Regions from separate parts of the Lactobacillus juensis genome, predicted to be linked through region 2. Evidence: riboswitches for the same ligand, from Rfam matches in the RefSeq annotation. Region 2 holds a riboswitch; the other holds the start of a gene.
What was found. Region 2 has a riboswitch for lysine ahead of AAA926_RS08185 (ABC transporter substrate-binding protein/permease). Riboswitches for the same ligand answer to the same signal wherever they lie in the genome.
Positions count from the first base shown of each region.

Region 1: another riboswitch for lysine. It lies ahead of lysA (diaminopimelate decarboxylase); the one in region 2 lies ahead of AAA926_RS08185 (ABC transporter substrate-binding protein/permease).

Region 1 is NZ_BTTS01000002.1:195,354-199,160, reverse strand. Features, by position in the region: gene dapD (2,3,4,5-tetrahydropyridine-2,6-dicarboxylate N-acetyltransferase) at 1-371, opposite strand, end outside; gene lysA (diaminopimelate decarboxylase) at 381-1,694, opposite strand; lysine riboswitch at 1,779-1,957, opposite strand; gene AAA926_RS05235 (aspartate kinase) at 2,239-3,591, shown strand; gene dapF (diaminopimelate epimerase) at 3,608-3,807, shown strand, end outside.
Region 2 is NZ_BTTS01000003.1:73,655-77,461, forward strand. Features, by position in the region: gene AAA926_RS08175 (alpha/beta fold hydrolase) at 1-59, shown strand, start outside; gene AAA926_RS08180 (amino acid ABC transporter ATP-binding protein) at 123-872, opposite strand; gene AAA926_RS08185 (ABC transporter substrate-binding protein/permease) at 872-2,497, opposite strand; lysine riboswitch at 2,607-2,783, opposite strand; gene AAA926_RS08190 (DNA-3-methyladenine glycosylase) at 2,913-3,545, opposite strand; gene AAA926_RS08195 (DUF488 domain-containing protein) at 3,590-3,807, shown strand, end outside.

The DNA.
Region 1 (3,807 bases), on a different contig from region 2:
ATTTCCGCACCAATATTAATGACTGCACCCATCATGATTACAGCATTTTTCCCTATCTCAACGTTTTCACGGATAAGCGCACCAGGTTCAATTCTGGCTGAGACGTTTTTTAGATCTAATAAGGGAATAGCAGAATTACGACTGACATTTTCCACTTGATAATATGTTATCTTTTCTGCGTTTTTTTCTAAAAAGGGTTTCAATACTTGCCAATCTCCAAAAACGACACCGGTGTGAGTTTCATTAAAAATTTTGCAATCTTCAGGCCAGTCCAGTTTAGCCATCTCACCTTTGACATATACTTTAACTGGTGTTTTTTTGGTTGAATTAGCAATGAAATCAATGATTTCAGCAGCCGACATTTTTTTCATATTTATTAATTATCCTTTCGTTTGATAAAAGCGATCATGGCTGATTAGATCCGCATAAGTTTCACGTGTAACTACTACTTGTGCTTGACCATTTTCTGCAAATACAACGGCTGGACGTGGAACACGGTTATAATTTGAAGCCATACTATAGCCATAGGCCCCAGTAGCCAGAACTGCAATTACATCACCTGGTTTACTTTGAGGCAGTGACATTTCGTTAATAAGAATATCGCCTGATTCACAATAGCGCCCTGCCAGTCTGACAGTTTCTTCAGGCTCTGCATGAGGATTTTCTGCTAATAATGCCTCATATTGTGCTTGATAAAGTGCCGGTCTGATATTATCTCCCATACCACCATCTACTGTAACGTAAGGCAATAGTCCCGGTACTTCTTTGCGTGCACCAACTGTATATAAGCTATAACCAGCCTCCCCTACAATTGAACGACCCGGTTCTATCCAGATAGCCGGCATTTTTAAGTGACTTTCTTGTATGCATTTTTTGACTGTCTGCACTATTTGGCTGATAAAAGCTTGCGCAGTCAAAACTTTGTCCTGTTTGGTATATCTAATGCCAAACCCGCCACCTAAATTTAAGACTTGAGGCTGGTAATCATATTTTTGTTTCCAGTTATTGACCAGTTGCATAAGTTTTTCAACTTCCAGCTTAAAACCAGCTGTTTCCAAAATTTGTGAACCGATATGAGCATGGAGGCCGATCAAGTCCATCTGTTTATTAGCTTTTACCTCTAAAAATGCCTGCTCGGCTTGGCCTGATCTAATATCAAAACCAAATTTACTGTCCTCTTGACCAGTTTGATCATACTCGTGAGTATGAGCTGAGACTCCTGGAGTTAGCCTCAGCATTACTTGCACTTGAGCATTTGTTTTTTGCAAAATTTGCGTCAGCAACTTAATTTCATAAAAATTATCCAAAACAATGACACCGACATGGTTTTGGACGGCCATTAATAGCTCATCTGCGGTCTTATTATTACCATGAAAACTGATTTTTTCTGCCGGAAATCCTGCTTCTAGAGCTGTGTACAATTCTCCGCCCGAAACAACATCAACGTGTCCACCCAGTTCATTAATTACCTGATAAATCGCAATTGTAGCAAAAGCCTTACTGGCATAACTAATTGCATAATTTACACTTTCTTCTGCGAATGCCTTTTGGAAAGCCTGAAATTGCTGTTTGATTTTTTGTACGTCATAAACAACTAATGGAGTACCAAATTCTTTTGCCAGTTTCAATGCATCTACTCCACCAATTGCCAAGTGACCTTGAGCGTTAGTCTGGTAATAATCATTAGCAGCCATTTAAGTCTCTCCCTTTTGTTAAATAAAAAAGGCTCTTTTGTTGTGCCTAACAAAAGAGTCCTTCAAGTTATTATCTGGTATCAATTTTGTCGATAGCGCTCCGCGAATATAAAATTGCGACAGTCCGTAACCTGTTAGATTACGTCCCAGCTAATTAATTACCGCAATAATTAACGCTTCGGCAACCGCCCCTTTGACTGGTTTCTTAGTTTTTGCAGAAACTCCATCAGCTACTTTTGTTGGTTGCAACCTCTTCGATTTATTAAAATATTATTATTAATTAATATGATTGTCAACCATTTTTGCCGGTAAATATTTTTTAACTTTCAAATCCTCAAAATTATTTTTTGCAATTAATTGTTTCAAAATTGCAACAAAGGCTATTATATTCGGCATTTATCGCCAGCATTTTTACGACAGTTTTCTTAAGAGAAATAATAGCGTTATTAATTAGCAACTTTCTTTTTCGGTTGAAGATTAAAATTTTAATGTTAAAATCCAATACTAATTACTTAAATTAAATTTAATTGTGAAAGGTATTAACATGAAAGTTGTAAAATTTGGTGGTAGTTCTCTAGCTGACGGAGAACAATTTCAAAAAGTTTTAAAAATTATTAATGCTGACCCGGCTCGTAAAATCATAGTTACCTCAGCGCCAGGAAAAAGATATAAAAATGACACTAAAGTAACAGATTTATTAATAAAATATGCCCAGGAAACAATTAATAAACAAAATTATAGTGAAACTGTTACAACAATTTGGTCCAGGTATCATGACATTGCCGCTTATTTTAAAATACCCGAACAATTATTAAAGCCTTTATTGCAAGAATTACATAATCTACCTCAAGTTTCTTATCCAAGTAAAGATTTTTTAATGGCAGGCTTTAAAGCGCATGGGGAAAAACTAAATGCTCAGCTTTTGACTTTAATTTTACAAAGTCGTCATATACCAGCTCGTTTTCTCGACCCTAAAGAATCTGGTTTTATTGTGACTGACAACCCTAATGACACCCAGGTTTTGCCGGAAACTTACAGCAATTTGCAGAAGTGGACTCAAACTTCAGACTTATTAATTGTTCCTGGCTTTTATGGTGTTACTCAAGACGGTTTAATTGCTACTTTTTCTCGTGGTGGTTCTGATATTACCGGAGCAATTTGGGCACGGGGACTTGAGGCTGACCTGTATGAAAACTTCACTGATGTCGATGCTATTTACGCTGCTGATCCTAGAATAGTTACGCATCCCAACGCTGTTAATATTATGACATACCGCGAGTTGCGGGAACTGTCATATGCGGGCTTTTCAGTTTTTCACGATGAAGCTATTATTCCTGCAATTGAAGGACAAATACCAATTAATGTCAAAAATACCAATCACCCAGATTTACCGGGAACAATGATCGTACCTGAAAATAACTTTCAGCCTCAAAGTACAATTACAGGAGTAGCTAGTTCTGGTCATTTTGCAGCACTATATTTACATAAGTACTTGCTAAATAAACAGGTTGGTTTTACTCTTAAATTACTACAAATTTTTTATAAATTTAATATATCTTATGAGCACATGCCTTCAGGAATTGATGATTTAACTGTGATTTTTGACAAACGCCAATTTAACGAGCAAATTCGCCAGCAAATGTGTCTTGAAATTCAACAGACACTTAAACCTGACCAATTAGAATGGATTGATGACTACGCCATTATCATGGTTGTAGGAGAAGGAATGAAAAACAAAATTGGGGTAATGAAGAATATCACGCTGCCTCTGGCACAAAAGCATATTGCAATTCATATGATTAACCAAGGTGCTTCACGAATCTCAATCATGCTGGGTACTAAAAAAGCGGACGCAGCAGCTGCCGTTAAAGAAATATATTATAAGTTTTTTAATTAATTTAAGGAGCAATTTTATGGTACAACTACAAAAAGTTCACGGTTCACAGAATAAATTTTTTCTACTAGATCAAACGCAATTGCAAACTCCTTTAACTAAAAATGAATTAGTTAATTTGGCCCAACAAATAACTAGCTCTGACACTGGATTATTAAACGGGGCTGATGGCCTGTTAGTGGTCAACAATTCGCAGCACCCACAAGTTTTAGGTAAAAT
Region 2 (3,807 bases):
AGGAGCCAACTAAATTTAATCAGGAAATTACTATGCTTTTAGAGTCACAAGCAAACTAAAAACTGGCAACTCACATTATTAACAAGGCGAGTTTACCAGTTTTTTTGTTTAATTAGACTTTATTAGCTATTCTGAAAATTACTTAAAAACTTCGCGGTTTTTTCATTTTGCGGGTGATTGAATAACTGATCAGGTTTACCTTGTTCAGTAATTACACCGTCGCTGATGAAAAACATTTGATCGGAAATCTCTTTCGCAAACGCCATTTCGTGGGTTACGATAATCATCGTTAAACCTGTAGTGGCTAGGTTCTTCATAACGCTTAAAACTTCACCGACCATTTCTGGATCTAAAGCACTAGTAGGCTCATCAAATAACAGAATTTCAGGATCCATACAGATAGCACGGGCAATCGCGACCCTTTGTTGTTGTCCACCAGAAAGTTGGCTTGGTCTGGCATTAACGTATTGCTCCATGCCTACCTTTTTCAAATTTGCCAGCGCAATTTGACGTGCTTCGTCTTTTGAGCGTTTTAATACCAACTCTTGACCTACCATACAATTGGCTAATACATTCTTGTTTTCAAATAAATCAAATTGTTGGAAAACCATGCCGACTTTTGCCCGGTAAATATTGCGATTGTAGTTTGGCGCCAAAACATTTTTGCCGTGAAAATCAACTTCACCAGCAGTGGGTTCCTCAAGCAGGTTGATGCAGCGCAAAGTTGTTGATTTACCACCACCTGAAGGTCCGATAATTGTGGCAATCTCACCTTTGTTTATATCAAAAGAAATATCTTTCAAAACTTGGTGTTCACCGAATGTTTTCTTGATGTGCTTTAAACTTAAAATAGTTTCGTTTGATTCAGTCATTAGTTCTTAGCCTCCATGTCTTTTGGTGTGCCAACTTGAACTTGGTTTGCCATTAAGTTGTAATTCTTACTTCCTTGGAGGTGTTTTTCAATTAAGTTGAATATTCTGGTAATGGTAAAGGTCAAGATGAGGTAGATAGCAGAAATTGTTAAATAAGTTGGGAAGAACTTAAATGTCTGACTCGCAATTGTTGAACCTACGAAGAACAACTCGGATACTGAGATGATGCTCAAAACTGAGGTATCCTTGATATTAACGATAAATTCGTTAGTAATTGAAGGCAAGCAGTTCTTGATTGCTTGTGGCAAAATAATATGCCACATTCTTTGATTATGAGTCATTCCCAACGCGCTGGCTGCCTCAAACTGACCTTCGGGTGTAGAAATAATTCCTCCCCTAATGATTTCGGCTAAATATGCTCCAGTGTTAATGGAAACAATGATTAGTGCGGCGACAGTTCTGTCAATGTTCAGGTGCCAGAATTGGGCAATACCATAGTAAATAACAGCAGCTTGAACCATCATTGGCGTACCCCGGAAAATTTCAATATAAACTGAAAGCAGCCAGTTGACGAACTTGAGCAGCCATCTTTTACCACCGGTTGTTGGTGTAGGAATAGTTCTCACAATACCAACGGCCAATCCAATAAAAAAGCCCGCTATGGTACCTACAGAAGCTAGAAGAAGCGTCATGCCGATACCATTTAAGATCATGCCGCCATATTGGCGCCACATAGATACTAACCAAGGCTCTGACTTAGCCTTTTTGCCTTTTTTATTATTATCAGTTTTAGGCTGCTGCTTGACAGCTTCAGTCATTAATCTGACTCTTTTTGCTTGGGGAATAGTAGCTAATATTTGGTTAACGCTCTTAAGCAGTGCCTTGTTGGGCTTGGCAATTCCGATTGAAGTGACAGATTCTTCTTTAGTAGCGTGGAAACCAGCCATTTTGCTGACAGGAATTGACTTAATATCAGGGTCAACCATCTTAAAGGAAGTTGATTCAGTGTCTTCGGCAACATAACCGTCAATAGTGCCAGAAATTAAACTTTGCCTCATTGCCGCAAAATCGCGCATAGCTGGTTGCCTCTTAGCACCCTTTAACTGCTTGATCAGATCATAGTGGAAAGTACCTTGTTGTGCTGTTAATTTAGCACCCTTAAAGTCGGTCAGCTTTTTAGCGTTGGCATATCTGCTGTTAATCTTGGTAATTACCACAAAAGTACTGTTTCTATAAGGCTTAGAGAAATTAATGGCCTTTTCACGTTCAGCTGTTGGGCTCATGCCGGCAATAATCAAATCAGCTTTGCCACTGGTCAAAGCGGGCAGTAAACCATCCCATTCAGTCTTAACAACTTCTACTTTTCTATTTAATTTTTTACCAATAATTTTTGCGATCTTGACATCATACCCATTGGCGTATTCTTTCGAGCCTTCAATTGGCACAGCACCATTGGCATCATTAGTCTGTGTCCAATTGTACGGCTGATAATTAGCTTCCATGGCGACTTTTAGTGTACCGTCATCTTTTTTGGCGTTAACTTCATTCAGACTAAAATTAGCCCCAATGCCCAAACAGGTGGACAGGGCAACTAAGGTAGCCAGCCACTTAAATCTTGACTTCATTTTGAAAACCTCCACAAAATATGTTTCAAATAAAGCCAATACAATAAAAGCGTAAACAAAAACCTCGCTGTTAGTCAAAAACAACGAGGTTATAATCCATTTTTTGAACAAATCATATAGCGCTCCCTGGAGATGAACCAGGACAGTCTGCAAAATATTCTCTTGCAGCCCAACAAAAAGATTGAAACGAACAATATTCTTGTTTCGGCAGTAATTCTTGCGCTAATCTTCAAAGTGTTCGCTCACTCAGATTAGTTTCGTAACAACCGCGACCTCTATTGCATTGGAAATTATTTAACTTAGAAAAATAATAGGCTATTAAGAGTGACTTGTCAATAACTTTATTTAAAAAATATTTTATAATTATCTCATTTATTATCTTTTACTATTTTAAAAGGCCGCTGGGATCCTGCTCTCACTGCCAGCCATTATCTTTTTGATAGGCACTTTTTTTCATTCTGGAAACATACGGATTACCTGCTACATAGTAACGTAATTTTTTATTGGCCCATTCTAATTCGGATTGACTAACGCCAATTCTGGCACTGGTTTTAATTTCCTTAGCCCACTTTTTATGATTATCATCTAAATCAATTTTAAATGGCGAATCAGACAAGAAGTGTAAATTCCATTTTTTATCGTGAATACCAAAAGCCTGCATCATTTTGGCTGGTCCATTAGTTAAAAGTACACCATTTTTACCGGCACGGTTTTTAATCATCTGCTCTATGCCCCAGACTGGTTCGATAGCCCTGATTAAAACTCCTTGCGGCTCATTATATTCTTGCGTTGCGACATCGAAAAAGAAATACTGTCTTTGGGCGTAAATGTAGATAGTTCCACCTTTACGATAAAGACCCTCATTAGCCGGACTGCGATGACCGCCATAAGAATGTGCTGCCCGGTCTTTAACACCTAAGTAAGCTTCAGCCTCTACAATATAACCACCCATTATATTCTGGCCATCATTATATGTTAATGGTCTGCCAATCAAATCTTTAGTAATGGCAGCAGTTGATTTATTAGAGAAATAAGTTGAATAATTCATTTTTTCTTCCGTGTAGTAAACTTAAACTAAAAGGAGATATTACAATGACAAAGATAAAATTAGTACGAATTTACGAACATGAGCAGCCTGCTGGCTACCGCATTTTAGTTGATCGTCTGTGGCCACGAGGCAAAAGCAAAAAAGATGCTAATTTGGATGAGTGGGTTAAAGAAATTGGTCCCAGCACCGAATTGCGTAAGTGGTTCAATCACGATGATACTAAATATCCTGAGTTTAGGCAAAAGTACATTGCTGAATTAGA